Regions from separate parts of the Bacillus sp. JK62 genome, predicted to be linked through region 1. Evidence: riboswitches for the same ligand, from Rfam matches in the RefSeq annotation. Region 1 holds a riboswitch; each other region holds the start of a gene.
What was found. A riboswitch is a leader RNA that binds a small molecule or an ion and turns the genes downstream of it on or off. The one in region 1 is predicted to bind S-adenosylmethionine.
Positions count from the first base shown of each region.

Region 2: linked by a shared signal. The riboswitch ahead of ACWJJ4_RS10655 (bifunctional homocysteine S-methyltransferase/methylenetetrahydrofolate reductase) and the one ahead of metK (methionine adenosyltransferase) in region 1 are both predicted to bind S-adenosylmethionine.
Region 3: linked by a shared signal. The riboswitch ahead of mtnW (2,3-diketo-5-methylthiopentyl-1-phosphate enolase) and the one ahead of metK (methionine adenosyltransferase) in region 1 are both predicted to bind S-adenosylmethionine.
Region 4: linked by a shared signal. The riboswitch ahead of metE (5-methyltetrahydropteroyltriglutamate--homocysteine S-methyltransferase) and the one ahead of metK (methionine adenosyltransferase) in region 1 are both predicted to bind S-adenosylmethionine.

Region 1 is NZ_JBSJQA010000002.1:20,484-24,816, forward strand. It holds gene ACWJJ4_RS05255 (alpha/beta hydrolase family protein) at 1-337, shown strand, start outside; gene ACWJJ4_RS05260 (DUF2584 domain-containing protein) at 395-637, shown strand; gene pckA (phosphoenolpyruvate carboxykinase (ATP)) at 680-2,263, opposite strand; SAM riboswitch class I at 2,461-2,600, shown strand; gene metK (methionine adenosyltransferase) at 2,770-3,972, shown strand; gene asnB (asparagine synthase (glutamine-hydrolyzing)) at 4,116-4,333, shown strand, end outside.
Region 2 is NZ_JBSJQA010000003.1:213,636-217,968, forward strand. It holds gene ACWJJ4_RS10650 (GNAT family N-acetyltransferase) at 1-37, opposite strand, end outside; gene ACWJJ4_RS10655 (bifunctional homocysteine S-methyltransferase/methylenetetrahydrofolate reductase) at 119-1,960, opposite strand; SAM riboswitch class I at 2,050-2,172, opposite strand; gene ACWJJ4_RS10660 (YajQ family cyclic di-GMP-binding protein) at 2,273-2,764, opposite strand; gene ACWJJ4_RS10665 (CvfB family protein) at 2,864-3,760, shown strand; gene ACWJJ4_RS10670 (BMP family lipoprotein) at 3,932-4,333, shown strand, end outside.
Region 3 is NZ_JBSJQA010000004.1:146,005-150,337, reverse strand. It holds gene ACWJJ4_RS11945 (methylthioribulose 1-phosphate dehydratase) at 1-390, opposite strand, end outside; gene mtnX (2-hydroxy-3-keto-5-methylthiopentenyl-1-phosphate phosphatase) at 348-1,052, opposite strand; gene mtnW (2,3-diketo-5-methylthiopentyl-1-phosphate enolase) at 1,049-2,263, opposite strand; SAM riboswitch class I at 2,344-2,443, opposite strand; gene ACWJJ4_RS11930 (pyridoxal phosphate-dependent aminotransferase) at 2,504-3,676, opposite strand; gene ACWJJ4_RS11925 (carbon-nitrogen family hydrolase) at 3,769-4,333, shown strand, end outside.
Region 4 is NZ_JBSJQA010000004.1:113,417-117,749, forward strand. It holds gene metE (5-methyltetrahydropteroyltriglutamate--homocysteine S-methyltransferase) at 1-2,238, opposite strand, end outside; SAM riboswitch class I at 2,322-2,476, opposite strand; gene ACWJJ4_RS11775 (S8 family peptidase) at 2,616-3,575, opposite strand; gene ACWJJ4_RS11780 (STAS domain-containing protein) at 3,795-4,333, shown strand, end outside.

The sequences.
Region 1 (4,333 bases):
CGGTGTGAGCGATATGGTGCTTACTTATGAAGAGCGGAAGGATATGCGGCGGATGATGAAGCGGGTGATCGGCGGCACGCCGAAAAAGGTGCCGGATGAATACAGATGGCGTTCGCCGTTTGAAAAAGCAGACCGCATTCAGGCCCCTGTGCTGCTCATCCATGGAGAGAATGATGAGAATGTTTCGATTGAACACGCCCGGATGATCGAGGACAAGCTGAAAGAGGCGGGGAAACCGGTGGAAACTTGGTATTACAGCGGTTTTACGCATTATTTTCCGCCGCAGGAAAACAGACGCATTGTCCGGCGGCTGGCGGAATGGATGAAGACACGGTAAGATGCCTGATTTATGATATGATAATAAAGAATAAGAGAATGAAAGGGGATTTTCATTTTGGGAATGCCTGTTGAATTTAATACCATGATTGTGACAAAAGGCAATGAAAAACGGATAGAGGAAAATATCTTTTTATTGGAGAAAGAGGGCTACCGCGTCTATCCTCTTGATATTCCGATGGACGTGCGCAAAACGAAAACCGGAGAGAAATCCGGCACCGGCGAGGTCCAAAAGCTCGAATGGGCGAACGGCCGGACAAGCATTACATACAGACTCACTTCGCTTCATTCGACAAACTGAAAAAACAAAAGCCGAGGGCATAAACGCCCTTGGCTTTTTTGATTACACGAGAGGTCCGCCGGCTTTGGCAATCGAGTCTGCATGGGAAAACTTTTTAAAGTTTTCTTTAAACTCATTGGCTAAAAACAGCGCTTTTTCGTTGTATGCTTGTTTATCGCTCCATGTGTTTTCAGGCTGAAGAACTTCATCCGGCACGCCCGGAACATGAACGGGACTGTGCAGGCCGAAAATGCTGTCTGCCGTCATGTCAGTCTGGTTCAGTCTGCCGTCAATAGCGGCTTTGACCATCGCTCTTGTATACGAAAGTTTCATCCGTTCTCCGACTCCGTACCCTCCGCCGGTCCAGCCTGTGTTGACCAGGAAGACTTGAACGCCGTGTTCGTCGATTTTACGCCCGAGCATTTCGGCATATACATGTGCCGGAAGCGGAAGGAACGGTGAACCGAAGCACGTCGAGAAAGTCGTTTGCGGAGATGTCACGCCGCGTTCGGTTCCCGCGAGTTTACTGGTGTAGCCGCTTAAGAAGTGATACATCGCCTGTTCCTTCGTCAGTTTGCTGATCGGAGGAAGCACGCCGAATGCGTCCGCCGTTAGAAAGACGATCGCCTGCGGATGGCCGGCAATGCTAGGCTGCACGATATTGCCGATCATCTCAATCGGATATGCGGCTCTTGTGTTTTCCGTGTAGAAGGAATTGTCGTAATCCGCTTCACCCGTTTTTTCATCAAGCACGACATTCTCAAGAACAGACCCGAAGCGGATCGCACGAAAAATCTGCGGTTCTTTTTCCTCGCTCAGATTGATACATTTAGCGTAACATCCGCCTTCAATATTGAAAACGCCGGAATCTGACCAGCCGTGCTCGTCATCTCCGATCAGTTTGCGGTCCGCATCGGCTGAAAGCGTCGTTTTCCCTGTGCCGGAAAGGCCGAAAAACAGGGCGACATCGCCTTTTTCACCGACGTTGGCTGAGCAGTGCATCGGCAGTATATCCTGCTGCGGAAGCAGGAAGTTCATAATGGAGAATATTGATTTTTTCATTTCTCCGGCGTATTCGGTGCCGCCGATTAAAATGACGCGCTTTTCGAAAGAGACAATGATAAATGTTTCCGAATGCGTGCCGTCCGTCTCCGGGTCTGCTTTAAAATGCGGAGCTGAGAGAATGGTGAAAGGCTGCGCTTGCGGGTCTCTTTCATCCGTTTCCGGTCTGATAAACAGCTGGCGCGCGAATAAATTGTGCCACGCAAATTCATTTACGACCGTAATCGGCAGTCTGTATTTTTCATCCGCTCCCGCGAATCCTTCAAACACAAACAGTTCATCCCGCTGTTTTAAGTAGCTGACGACTTTGGCGTACAGCTTTTCAAACGCCTCTTCAGAAATGGGCTGATTCACCGCCCCCCAATCAATTTGATTTTCTGTGCTTTGTTCACGGACGATAAATTTATCTTTAGGTGACCGGCCTGTATATGCGCCGGTGGTGGCGCGTACGGCGCCCGTTGATGTCAGCGTTCCTTCATTTCGGCTGATTACTTTTTCGGTAAGTTTTGGAGCCGATAAATTATGATGCACATTCGGACTTGCAAGTAATGCTTGAAGATCTGCGGTTAAATCAACTAATTTCATAAAAACCTTCCTTTGCCGGTTTATTTGTATTTCGCTGAATGTGGAATTAGTATAACATATATCTGAAAATAGTCTATACTATTTGCGGTTTTTTGTTTGTGTTTTTCCATTGCTTCCCGAAATAAAGGCGCGCAATCGCTTTAATTCATATTGACACTTTCCGCCCTTTTACGATAAGATATTTCATTGAGCGGATACTCTTATCCCGAGCTGGCGGAGGGACAGGCCCGATGAAGCCCAGCAACCGGTTTCTCTGTAAAAAAGCAGGTGAAAACACTGTGGGAAACCAAGGTGCTAACCTGATGCAAGGTTTAATATTTTCCTTGAGCGATAAGAGTGAAAGGCACACAGACCAAACCCTTTCCTCGAGTGGAAAAGGTTTTTTTATTTCATAAAATATGCCAATTAACATTCTCTGATATAGTATGACATTGTATTAAGAGGGAGCGAGTTCCGTATCATATGAGAAGGTCTTGCAAAAGATCTTTTTTCAGGAGGAAAAGTGAATGAGTAAAAACCGTCGACTATTTACATCTGAATCTGTTACTGAGGGTCATCCGGACAAAATCTGTGACCAAATTTCTGACAGTATCTTAGATGAGATTTTAAAAAATGACCCGAACGCGCGCGTGGCCTGCGAAACATCTGTAACGACAGGACTTGTGCTGGTAAGCGGAGAGATTACTACATCAACATACGTTGACATTCCGAAAACAGTCCGTGAAACGATTAAAGAAATCGGCTACACACGCGCTAAATACGGATTTGATGCGGAGACTTGCGCTGTTTTAACATCAATTGATGAACAGTCTGCGGATATCGCAATGGGTGTCGATCAGGCTCTTGAAGCGCGTGAAGGCACAATGAGCGATGCTGAAATCGAAGCAATCGGAGCGGGAGACCAAGGCCTGATGTTCGGTTATGCGTGTAACGAAACGAAAGAGCTTATGCCGCTTCCGATCTCTTTGGCGCATAAATTAGCCCGCCGTTTGAGCGAAGTCCGCAAAGAAGACATTCTTCCGTACCTTCGCCCTGACGGCAAAACGCAAGTTACCGTTGAATATGATGAAAACAACAAGCCGGTCCGCATCGACGCGATCGTCATTTCAACTCAGCACCACCCGGAAATTACGCTTGAGCAGATTCAGCGCAATCTGAAAGAGCATGTCATTAACCCTGTTGTGCCTGAGGAACTGATCGATGAAGAAACAAAATACTTCATCAACCCTACGGGACGTTTCGTAATCGGCGGACCTCAAGGTGATGCGGGTCTTACCGGCCGTAAAATCATCGTTGACACATACGGCGGATATGCACGTCACGGCGGCGGCGCATTCTCCGGTAAGGATGCGACGAAGGTAGACCGTTCTGCGGCATACGCTGCGAGATACGTAGCGAAAAACATCGTGGCAGCAGGTCTTGCTGATTCTTGTGAAGTGCAGCTTGCATACGCGATCGGCGTGGCACAGCCTGTTTCTATTTCCATCAATACATTTGATACAGGAAAAGCTTCTGAAGAAAAACTGATCGAAGTCGTACGGAATAACTTCGACCTGAGACCTGCCGGCATTATTAAAATGCTTGATCTGCGCCGCCCGATCTATAAGCAGACAGCTGCTTACGGCCACTTCGGACGTCATGATGTGGATCTTCCTTGGGAGCGTACTGACAAGGCGGATGCGCTTCGCAAAGAAGCACTAGGAGAATAATTTTATAGCCGCTTACTTAAGCGGCTTTCCCTTTTTGTAGATGCTGCCATGCTTATTTTTTACATAGCGTGAAACCAATGGCGTAACAAAGCGTCTATAAAAAGGGGGTCCAATTAGAAAATTACACTTATGGAGGCTATACTATGTGTGGATTTGTCGGTGTTTTTAATAAGCATCCATTAACTCAAACCGCAGATCAAGAAGAGCTAATCAAACAAATGAACCAAATGATCGTTCACCGCGGTCCTGACAGCGATGGGTATTATCATGATGAGCACGTCGGATTCGGCTTCAGACGGCTCAGTATTATTGACGTAGAAAACGGCGGACAGCCTTTATCATATGAAGACGAAAAATATTG
Region 2 (4,333 bases), on a different contig from region 1:
ATGTGTCTTCTGCGGTGATGGGTTTTACTTCAACCATAAAAAATCCTCCTTTGTTTGATTCTTTTTCTGTATCGTACCATGAAAAAGCCGCCTGTCATATCAGGCGGCCTCTTCCGCGTCAATGCAAATATACATCAGCCCGCTTTTCATCCTTTTGCTTAATATAAGCTGCAAGCTCTGATGTCAAATCAGAACGGAGAAACGGGGTGATTAAATAAATTCCGTTAAACAGTTCGCACGCCGTGTCGAGAAGCGACTTGGCGATGGCGAGGCCTTCGGCTTTCTGCTTTTGCTTGTCTTCGCCGGCGAGCGCCATTTTTTCCCGGATGCTGTCTGACAGCTTAATGCCCGGGATCTCATGATGAATGAACTCTGCATTGCGGCTGCTCGTTAACGGCATAATTCCGATATACACCGGTGTTTTGAGGTGTTTCGTTTCATGATGAATGTCAATGAGCTGCTGCTCCGAGTAGACAGGCTGGGACACGAAGTAGTCAGCTCCGCACTCGATTTTTTTCTCCAGCCGTTTTACTGCTTTATCAAGATGGCGGACATTCGGATTAAATGCTCCGGCTACGGAAAAGTTCGTTTTCTTGCCGAGCGGTTTCCCTGATAAAGAAATGCCCTCGTTGAATTGCTTAATCAGCCTGATCAAGTCAAAGGACGTTAAATCATAGACGGAGGTAGCCCCCGGAAAGTCGCCGATTTTTGAAGGATCACCCGTGATGGCTAAAATGTCGGTAAGCCCGAGCGTATCCAGCCCCATTAAATGTGACTGAAGGCCGATGATGTTGCGGTCTCTGCATGTAATGTGAACGAGAGAACGGATATCAAGGCGCTCTTTCAGCAATGAACCGCAGGCGGCATTGCTGATCCGCGGTGTCGCCAATGAATTGTCGGCGAGCGTCAGCGCTTCTATGCCGGTTTCTTTTAATTCAGCCGCCGCTTGCAGAAATTTGTCAAAATTCAATTTTTTCGGCGGGTCAAGCTCTACGATAATTGACCGTTTTTGAGCGGCGATTTCGTTTAAACCCGGCTCGGTCCGTTCGTTCCGGACGGAGATGACTTCTTCTTCCCGTCTGATTTTCACTTCTTTATCAGTGACGGGAGAAAGTCCGCGGACCGCTTCAGCCATGGCTCTGATATGGTTTGGCGTCGTACCGCAGCAGCCGCCGATAATGCGCGCGCCCTGAGTGCGGAACTGTACGGCGCTCTCCCGGAAATAGGCATCGTCCGTATCATACACAAGCCGGCCTTCTTCTAAAGACGGAAGGCTGCTGTTCGGGTAGACCGATAAATAAGCGTCACGGAAAATCGGCACTTCGGTGAGCGCTTCAATCATGTGGTACGGGCCGAGCCGGCAATTGATTCCCGTTATGTCAGCGCCGAGATCGGCAATTGACCTGAGGGCTTCCCGAAGCGGCGTTCCGTCCTGCAGCACGCCCTGTTCGTGCATGGATACGTTCAGCATAATCGGAAGTTCCGTTTCTTTTCTCGCTATCTTCAGCACTTCGCGCGCCTCTTCTAAATCATAGTATGTTTCCAGGAGCAGACCGTCCGGCTCTTCGTGAAGCAATAAATAAAGCTGCTCCCGAAAGCTGCGTTTAATCTCCTCCAGGCTGTAGGCGTTTTTGTTAAAGGTGCGGATGCCGCCCATCGTTCCCAATACATAAGCGCCGTCTGAGGAAGCGCGCGCGATTCTGACCGCCTCCTGATTGATTTTTTTTGTTTCATCCTCAAGTCCGTATCTTGAGAGCTTAATAAAATTCGCGCCGTACGTATTTGTCTGGATGATGTCTGCCCCGGCTTCGACGTAAGCCTTATGTATCCGCTTGATTTCCTCGGGCTTTGATACGTTCAGTTCCTCAAAACATCTGTCAATGCCGTAGGAATAGAGGAGAGTGCCCATCGCGCCGTCCCCGATTAAAATCCGTTCTTTTAAGTCTTGTAATAGTCCCATTGTTTGCCTCCTTCGTCACATTCAGCAAGGAAAAAAGAGAAATAAAAAAAGTCTTCTTAAGAAGAAGACTTTGTAATCATTTGTCTCTCTTCTTATCTTCCAAGCTGTTTTTAGCTTGCTGGATTTAGCACCTTGGTCATGGTTTGGGTTAAACCATTACACCGGTTGCTGAAGCGTCGTCGGGCCAGTCCCTCGGCTTCTCTTGATAAGAACGTTCATATAATTGTCATGGGTTTCCAAAACTTAACTGTGAAAATCCCTTTCTCCAAATTTACCGAAAATAGAGACAATAATCAATAGGAATCACATAATTTATCTAAAATTAATAAATTGAACGTCAATCGGCAGGTCTGCCCCGCGGACGGCTGCAATAATCTGCTGCAGATCATCTTTATTTTTTCCGGTGACGCGCACTTGGTCGTCCTGAATCTGTGACTTGACCTTCAAGCCGGAGTTTTTAATCACAGCGTTGATTTTTTTGGCGTTGTCTTTATCAATGCCCTGTACAAGCTTCGCGCGCTGGCGCACCGTGCCCCCTGAGGCATTTTCGATTTTACCGTATTCAATGTTTTTCGTCGGCACGTCCCGTTTGATCAGCTTGCCGCTCAGCACATCTTTGAGCTGATTCAGTTTAAACTCGTCATCAGAAATCAGGACAAGTTCTTCCTTTTCTAAAGTTACATCGCTTTTCGATCCTTTAAAGTCATAGCGCGTGCCGATTTCTTTCAGCGTCATCTGAATCGCATTCTGCACTTCGGGAAATTCAACTTTGGATACAATATCAAAAGAACTTTCTTTTGCCATGAGAAAACCTCCTATAACATTTCACTTATGAGTTGATTATAGTAGAATAAAGAGAAATGTCCAACAGCATAAAGCATGAATTTATGCATATTGGAAAAAATGAGAAAAACATCAGCCTCATACGGGCGAATCAGGAAGGACGATAACATGAGACCAGGGCAGCAGCTCACGCTTAGTATAGATCACCAAACCGATTTCGGTTATTTTTTAACCGACGGCGAGGATACGGTTCTTTTACATAACAGTGAAATTACAGAGGATATTGAAGACAGAGATGAAGTGGACGTATTTATTTACGTCGATCATCAGGAAAGACTCGCGGCGACGATGAAAAAGCCGCTTATCAGCTTTTATGACTACGGATGGGTGGAAGTGACGGACGCTGTGGAGGATATGGGCGTATTCGTCGACGTCGGTCTGTCAAAAGACGCGCTCGTCGCAACGGAGCACCTGCCTCCGTACAAATCCGTCTGGCCGCAAAAAGGCGACAGACTGTATTGCATGCTGAAGGTGACAAGCCGCGGACGCATGTTTGCCAAGCCGGCGCCTGAGGATATCATCAGTGAATTATTTACGGATGCAGAGGAAGACGTCATGAATAAAGACCTGACAGGCACGGTGTACAGACTGATCGCATCAGGCTCTTTTCTGATAACCGATGAAGGCATCCGCGCGTTTATTCACCCTTCAGAAAGAAAAGAAGAGCCGAGACTCGGCAGCCGCGTGACGGGGCGTGTCATCGAGGTGAAGGAAGACGGCTCCGTCAACATGTCCCTGCTGCCGAGAAAGCAGGATGCGCTTTCGGTTGACGCGGAGGAGATTCTGACCTATCTGAGATCAAGAAACGGCGCGATGCCTTACGGAGACAAAAGCGATCCTGACGATATCCGCGAACGATTTCATTTAAGCAAAGCCGCCTTTAAGCGGGCGCTCGGGCACCTGATGAAAAACGGCAAAGTGTATCAGAAAGACGGCTGGACATACGAAAAACAATAAATTTTCTGCAAAAACATCGGTGAACCAAAACCGGTGTTTTTTATTTTCTCAAAAGCTCCTATATCCCTCATTTGTTTATCAACCTGCCGAACATACATATTTTATTGAAATAAAATATTCTGACATCCGAACCGATATATAACTATAGAAAAAAACAAAAGGAGAGTTTCAATGAGAAAAATGGCGATATTTGCGGCTGTACTGCTGCTTGCGCTCAGCACGGCGGGATGTGCCGGCAAATCCGAGGAGACGGCGGCCGAAAAAACGAAAACAATCGGCATCATGCTGACAGACAACGGCCTCGGCGACCAATCATTTAATGATTCAGGCTTTCAAGGTTTGATGAAAGCAAGAGACGAGCTCGGCATCACATTTGATTACAGAGAAATAAAAGACACCGGTACGTACGAAAAAGGACTGACCCAGCTTGTCCGGGAAGGCAATGATGTTGTTGTGGGGCTCGGTTACAGCATGCAGGCGGATTTAGAAAAGGTCGCCAAAAAATATCCGAAGCAGCGGTTTGTGCTGATTGATTCCGTATCAGACCTGGATAATGTCACCTCCGTCACGTTT
Region 3 (4,333 bases), on a different contig from region 1:
TAATCCGAGCGCCTTAATCATCTCCTGCCCCTGAAAAGTGATTTGTTTTTCATCCCCGTAAAGCTCTGAGATGACATTATTATTGACGGTATGGACATGCAGACAGCAGCCTGCGTCTGTCTTTTGGTATAAGTAAGTATGGAGAAGCGTTTCCGCTGAAGGTTTTAAAGAATGGCCGGTCTCAGCGGGCTTCCCGTTCTCATCGATTAAGAGAAAATCTTCGTCTGTTTCTTTTCGTTTGTCTTTTCCGCTCGCCGTAACGAGGAAAGTCAGCGGCGCGTCGGATACTTTGATGGAAAGATTCCCGCTCGTTGCCGGGAACCAGTCTCTTTCGGCCAGCTCGCGCTTTACCTCGGCAAGTTCGCGCCAGCGTTCTTCTTTTGCAGCCATGCCTGCACCTCCCCGATGTTTTCAATGCCTGTTCTCACCTCATGAAAATCTTGAAAAGGCAGATGCCGGAGGCCGAGTTCTTTGCATTCAGTCAAAAGATAATCTCTCGCAAAACACATATCGGATAACTTTGCAGCCTCGACATCCGTGACCGAATCACCGATCATAATGAGAAATTTCTGCTGATCGGACAGCTTCCGGATGACTGACGGTTTGCAGCAGCCGCATTGATTGGTGCAGCCTCCGTCACAGGCGTGCGGCCAGTCTATATGAATATATTCATTGTCAAAGGATGCATGATTGCAGAAAATCCGCTCCTTTTCTACGATCCCTTCCAAAAGCGGATGCACAAAAAAGTCCATTCCTCCGCTTACGATATAAAACGGGAGGCCGTTTGACCGGACAAACGAGACAAAATCCAAAAAGCCGTCCCGTATTTTCGCATCCTTCAGAATAAAGCCGGTCAGTTCTTCTTTTAAGCTGCTCGGCAGCAGTCCGAACATCCGGCCGACCCCTTCTTGGATTGATATGCTTTTAGACAGAACACCGTCTTTTAATTCAAGCCACTCAGGAGGCGCGAATTCTTTCATCATGCTGACAATGTTGTCGTTCATGGTGACCGTGCCGTCGAAATCACAAATAATCAGCGGTGTGCGGGTCATACGGCTTCCACCCTTCCCCATTTGTCTAATGCGAGCTGAAGATCTTTGCACGACGCGGCTTTTTCTTCAATCGGCTGCGCTTCAAGCACCGCATCAATGATGGCGCGGAACGCTTTTCCGCCGCCCTCGGCTCCTTTCGGATGGCCGTGAATGCCACCGCCGGCATTGATGATGTGATCGATGCCGAAATCGCGCATCAACAATGGCACCATACCGGGGTGAATGCCTGCTGACGGGACGGCAAACGACGGATGAAAGACATCGTCTTTTACACATTCATCATGGATTGCAAGCGCGGACTCCTTCGGAAGAGCAACGGATCCGTAAGGTGACGGAAATAAGCTGAAATCAGCGCCGCAATAGCGGTTCAGCTTGCCGAGCAAAAGCGCATGCGACAAGCCGTAAACGGGAGATGATGTGAACGCGCCGCTGACTGCCGGATGCGCCATGATCGGAAGCGGGATTTCCCTGTCTTCGGCAAGGCTCTGCATCACATCTAAACCGTAAGCGAACACATTCAATAAAAGCGCGTCCGCCCCGAGTTCTGCCGCGCGCCTCGCTTTATCCCGCAGTTCAGCGGTCCTTCCCGTAAGGTTTACGGCATACAGCGTTTTATGCCCCGTCTCCTCCCGGGTTTCCTTCAGGACTTGTTTTCCTGCGATAATGCGGGTTTCAAACGGAGCCAGTTCATTTTCAAAGAAAATTTCGTCATCTTTAATCAGATCCACGCCGCCGAGCGCCTGCTGTCTGAGCTGTTCTTTAATGTCGGCGAGATCCCGTCCGATCACGCCTTTAAATATGCTCATCAGAAGCGGTCTTTCAAATTCGCCCAGCAGTTTGCGGATGCCGTATATACCGAATTTCGGCCCGGGAAGGGAGCGTTTAAACCCTTCGGAAAATTCAAGATCAGTCAATTTTATTTTTCCGTCCAGTGACAGCTTTCCGAATACCGTCGTCAGGACGGCCGGAATATCTCTTGAAAAGTTCGCCTCAGGATAGGCGATAGTGATGACGGATTGTGTTTCGTTTTCTGAGGTTCCTTCTTTCTCCTCAACTTTTACGACCCGGCCTTTATGTTTTCTGAGCTGTTCCTGCTTCACCAGGGGCAGGTCAGTCCAGGAGCCTACCGTCAGCCCCGCCGCAATCTGTTCCGCCCGCTTTTCACTGTCCGTTGTGTTTGTCAGAAGATATGTTGCCAATACTTCGCTCATGCGTGAACGCCTCTCTTTCTTTCACAAAACATAAAAAACCTCTTCCGTATGAGCAGAAAGAGGCTTCGTGTTATGTCCGAATCTTATCTCTCAGCTCCTGCTGCAAGAATTAGCACCGTGCTTTATCAGTCGGTTGCCGGGCTTCATCGGGCTCGTCCCTCTGCCTGCTCTTGATAAGAATAATGATTTTATAAAGTATTTTGAATTATCGCATTGTTATCCTGATATGTCAATGCTTTTTCAGGTGAAAAGATTCAGTTTCCCGATCCGTTCCGCAGCTTCTTTAAGTCTTTCTTCACTTGTCAGAAGACCGACTCTTATATAGCCTTCCCCCCATTTTCCGAACCCGTTTCCGGCAGCGACGGCGACATCCGCTTTCTCGAGCAGCAGATCTGAAAACGACTGTGACGTATAACCGTCGGGCACAGGGAGCCATGCAAAAAAGGAGCCCGCCGGAGCCGTCACATCCCAGCCGATACCGCGGCAGGCTTTAATCCATGCATTGCGTCTTGATTCATATCTGTCATTTTGCGCTGCGACGCATGCCTGATCCGCTAAAAGAGCGGCTGCCGCCGCCTGCTGCGCCGCGGGAAACAGGCTGACAAACATATGATCCTGATAAAGGTTGATCGCTTCGATAACAGAAGCGTTTCCGACGGCAAATCCGACCCGCCAGCCCGCCATATTATACGTTTTGGACAAGGTATAGATTTCGATTCCCGTCTCTTTTGCGCCTTCCGTCTGTAAAAAGCTCAGCGGTTTATGCCCGTCAAAACCGACGGCTCCGTACGCGAAATCATGAACGACACAAATGCCGTTTTGTTCCGCAAAACCGACCGTCTCCTCAAAAAACGCCTCAGTCGCCACAGCGCCGGTCGGATTATTCGGATAATTGAGATACAGCATCTTCGCCTCGCTCCGCACCTTTTCAGGAATTACGCTGTAATCAGGGAGAAACCCTCTTTCTTCCGTCAGCGGCATCATTTCCATTTTCGCTTTCGCAAGGGCGACGCCCGACCAGTAATCAGGATATCCGGGATCAGGCACCAGAATGGTATCTCCCGGGTTTAAAAGACATTGCGGAAGCTCAACAAGTCCCGCCTTGCCTCCGAACAGCACGGCGACTTCCGTTTCCGGATCAAGCGTGACCCCGTACTCCCTTTCATAAAATGCAGCGGCTGCTTTTTTGAAGCTGTAAGCGCCCCGGAATGAGGAGTATTTATGATTTTCCGGCCTTTCGACGGCACGCTTCATTTCTTCAACGATATGCTGAGGCGTCGGCTGATCAGGGTTTCCCTGCCCTAAATTGATGACGTCTCTGCCTTCTTTCAGCTTTTGATTCACTTTTTGCACCAATGATGCGAAAAATTGTTCCGGCAGCTGTTTGAGTACATCTGAGATTTCAAAGTTCATATTTTTCACCTTCTAAAAATGTCTTGAAATGATAGTCCATCATCATATATGGTTAAATAAAAAAAGTAAAGAGAAACTTGAGGTGTTAAAAAATGAAATGGACCGTTTCCTGTTTGCAATTTGATATTTCATACGGAAATCCTTCAGAAAATTTTAAAAAAGCAGAATCTTTGATTGAGCAAGAAAGCCGCCATGCGGATGTAATCGTGCTTCCTGAGTTGTGGACGACCGGCTATGATCTCACACGGCTAGACCAGCTGGCGGATGAAAACGGCAAAGTTTCGAAACAGTGGCTTAAAGAAACGGCAAAAACATACAACGTACACCTCGTTGCCGGATCTTTTGCGGTCAAAGAAGGCGAAGATGTCTATAACACCATGTACATCGCCGATAACAGCGGACAGATCGTGAAGCGGTATCAGAAAGCCCATCTGTTTCAGCTGATGGATGAACACCTTTACTTGTCAGCAGGAAACAGCGACGGTTCCTTTGAGCTTGACGGTGTCAAGTGCGCCGGGCTGATCTGCTATGATATCCGTTTCCCCGAATGGATCAGAAAGCATACGTCCCAGGGCGCGAATGTCCTGTTTATCTCTGCGGAATGGCCTCTGCCCCGCCTTGATCATTGGCGAAGCCTGCTTATCGCCAGAGCAATTG
Region 4 (4,333 bases), on a different contig from region 1:
ATTTTTTAATGCCGCAACGGTTTCTTCCTGCTGTCTTGTTTTCAGTCCGCAGTCCGGGTTTACCCAGAAGCGGTCAGTCGGACACACTTCAAGCGCGTCATCAATAATTTGATAGATTTCTTCAGTTGCCGGCACACGCGGGCTGTGAATGTCGTATACACCGAGTCCGAGGCCTTTCACGTAAGGATGTTCTTTCAGGTACTCTAAAAATCCTCCGTGGCTTCTGCTGTGTTCGATTGTAATGACATCCGCGTCAAGATCATTGATCGTATCTACGATATCTTCAAAGTTGCTGTAACACATATGCGTATGAATCTGCGTCTCGTTTCGCACAGAAGATGTCGTTAACCGGAATGCTTCTGCGGCCCAAGTTAAATATTCATCCCAATCCTGCGTTTTTAACGGCAGTCCTTCGCGGAGCGCGGGTTCATCCACTTGGATAATCTGAATACCGGCATCTTCAAGCGCTTTTACTTCTTTTCTGAGGGCAAGCCCGATCTGGAAGGCGATTTCTTTTCTTGAAATATCCACACGCGGGAATGACCAGTTTAAGATGGTGACAGGTCCCGTCAGCATGCCTTTCATGTGTTTTTCAGTCAGCGATTGGGCGTAGACCGTATCTTTTACCGTCATCGGTTCGATAAATTCGACATCTCCGAAAATGACAGGCGGACGTACGCAGCGTGAACCGTAAGACTGCACCCATGCATATTTCGTAAAGGCGAATCCGGCCAGTTTTTCACCGAAGTATTCGACCATGTCCGTCCGCTCAAATTCTCCGTGAACGAGCACGTCTAAGCCGATTTCTTCCTGAATGTCAACCCAGCGCTTCGTTTCCGCATTAATAAAGGCTTGGTACTGTTCATCCGTCCAATCTTTTTTGCGCCATTTTTGCCGTGCGCTCCGCACCTCGGCAGATTGAGGGAAGCTTCCGATTGTCGTCGTCGGCAGAAGAGGAAGACCGAGTGATTCATTTTGCAGCGCCAATCGTTCTTCAAAGCTTGCCGGACGGGAGAAATCTTTTTCCGTCAGCTGATTCAGCTCTTCTTTTTGAGCTGAGTTCGCTCCTGTTGCGAATGCTTTTAAAGCCTTAAGTGCCGCTTTTGATTCTTCGATCTGCTCACTGACGGCCGCTTTTCCGGACAGAAGCCCTTCTTTTAAGACGCCGAGTTCCGCCAGTTTTTCTTTAGCGTATGACAGGCCGTTCAGCAAATCCTTTTCAAGATGCTCGTCAGGGTGTTTCGCCACCGGCACGTGCAGAAGACTGCTTGAAGGCTGAATCCATAACTCCTCAACATCAGCGTGGCTGAGGATATCCAAAGCTGCATCAAGGCGTTCTTCAACATCGATTTTCCAAATGTTCCGGCCGTCGACCACACCGGCTGCCAGCACTTTATCTTTCGGGAAGCCGTGCTTTTTCAATTGCTCAAGGTTTCTGCCTTTATCATGCACGAAATCAAGTCCGATTCCCTGTACGGGATAAGAAACGAGTTCTTCATATGCATCAACTGAATCAAAGTATGTCTGCAGGAGGACATTCAGTCCTGAAAGCTCTTTTGTAATAGATTCATAGAGGTCTTTTGCGGCGCGGACATCTTCAGAAGAAGCTGTCACAAGGGCAGGCTCATCAATCTGAACCCATTTGACGCCTTCTGCTTCAAGCTCTTTCAGCAGCTGCACATAAAGAGGAACAAGGCGTTTTTGAATCGCTTTCGCTTCTGATTCTTCGTATCCTTTCGCAAGCGTGACGAATGTATACGGACCGACGATGACAGGTTTCGTTTCCGCTCCGAATTCTTCTTTGATCCGGCGGTAGTCGTCAAGCTGTTTGTTTCTCGTCAGACGGAATTCAATGCTTTCGTCATATTCAGGAACGATGTAATGGTAGTTGGTATTGAACCATTTCGTCATTTCACTGGAAACGGCGTCTTTTACACCGCGGGCAATCGCAAAGTATGTATCAACGGGATCCGTGATGCTGCGGAATCTTTCCGGAATCCAGTTAAAGCTGACGGCGGTATCAAGCACATGATCATAATGAGTGAAATCAGAGACCGGCACGATATCGATATGTTGGTCAAGCTGTGTTTTGACAGCTGATAAGAATAAACCGTCAAGCTTTTTAAGAAACGTTTCTTTATCAGTGTTTCCTTTCCAATAAGCCTCAAGTGCTTTTTTCCATTCTCTGTTCAAGCCGATTCTCGGAAAACCGAGGTTCGAAGTTTTGATTGTTGTCATTAAGTCTCCTCCTTTAAGTGAGATGTAACAAAAAAGCCTCTTTCTCATGAGAGAAAGAGGCTTTAACTTCAAAATGCAAGCCTCTCTTATCTCTCAGATCACGTCTGATGGAATTAGCACCGTGCCTTATGAGACAATCGTCTCGGCGCAAAAATCACGCGCCCCATTTCACAATGGAATTACGGTCGGTTGCTGTTGGGGTCAAAAGGCCAATCCCTCGCCCAACTCTCGATAAGAGAAAGTATTTCAATTTTTTTGAAAAGTTACATCATTTGTTGGTTATCTTATCAGCTTATTCAGATCACTGTCAATAGAAAATCTCACAATTTAAAAATTGGTGATGTGACAAACTGATCAATCATTATACGAGAAAAATATCAGAAAGACAGCAGCTGTGCCTGTTCGGCTCTTTCCATCAGTACTTCAGGCGCGTCTAAATACAGAAATCCGTTCCCGGCCAATGTTTTGGCGATGTCCAAAGGAAGGGTCCGCCGCACGAGCTGGGCGTAGACTTCAGCCTCAGAAAGCGTCCGCTGAAACGCGTCCTGTTCAAGCCCTTTTATTAAGGCAAGCGCTCCGCTCACATGCGGGGCGGCCATTGAAGTGCCCGTCAGCTTCCCGTATTTATGGTTGGGAAGGGTGGAGAGAATATTTTCTCCCGGAGCCACCAGGTCAATCTCTTTATTAGCGTTTGAAAATTCAGACGATTTACGGGCGATTGAGACTGATCCGACTGCGATCACTTCGTTGTAAGCGGCCGGATACGACAGTTCCTCTGTACGCTCGTCTCCGTCGCCTTCGTTTCCTGCCGCGCAAACGACCAGAACACCGCTTTTTACCGCATTTGTGACCGCTTCTTTCAGTTCAGGCACATCGCTTGGCCCGCCGAGTGACATGGAAATAATGTCCGCCTTTTGTTCAACGGCGTAGTTGATGCCGTTAATAATCCATTCGTATTTGCCGCTGCCGTTTTTCCCGCCGAGAACTTTAACGATTAAAAGGCTTGCTTCCGGCGCGACACCCGAAATTCCGCCGTTTGAATCATTGGCTGCAATCGTTCCGGAAACGTGTGTCCCGTGTCCGTTGTAATCGGAAATCACGTCTTCTTTGCCTCCGTCATCATCGGTGAAGTTTTTCCCGCCGACAATCCGGTCTTTCAAATCAGGATGATTGATGTCGCAGCCTGTGTCAAGCACCGCGATTTTAATATCCTTGCCTTTAAACCCTTTTGCCCACAACTCTGGCGCCTTAATCACTTTAATCCCCTCAGGAAGCTCGTTCACATCCATGATCTGTTCATCCGTGACATAAGGAATCAAATGCATTTCACCATTCATAAAAAAGCCCTCCTTTTTTATGCTTGCGAGTGGATACAAGGGTGTTGCTACTATTTTATGGCAGAGCATGCCGGCCGGAAAGAGTCATTTGAAGCATTTTCATAAAAAAGGCGTAATCTATCGGACTAAAAAATTTCAAATAAATGGATAGTTTGACAGCTTTCATTTTCATTCATGACCCGCTGACGCTATAATTGGAAATGGGAAAGGAGAAGAGAGATGAAGATAAATGAAGCGTTATACAGCTATTTTTCAGAACAAGTGGATCAAATTGCGAAAGAGTGGATCGAAACGATGGAAGATTCGGATCCGAATTCGATTTATTCTTTGACAAATCCCGTCATCACAGAAGAACTGACGGAGCAGGATAAAGAATTTTACCGGCATATTAATAAAATGTATATCATGCCGGAAAAAGAATTTTTAGAAGAGTTCGAGCGGTGGGTGATTGAGCTTGCGAAAGACCAGAAGCATCTGGATACTCCCGTCCAGTATGTGGTCCGTGAATTCATGAGAAACCGGAGACTATACATCAGTTATTATGATGCGTTTGCCGATAAACATGAATCTTCGTTTGCTCAGGGAGAAAGGAAGAAATGGGAGAATTTAATTACGCAAGTATTTGATTTTACGATTTACACGTTTGTCGATCATGCTGAGCATAACTCAAAAATGCAGCTGAATGCGCAAAGAGAAATGATTTTGGAGTTAAGCTCGCCGGTTATCACGCTGAGCAAACGGACGGCGCTGCTGCCGCT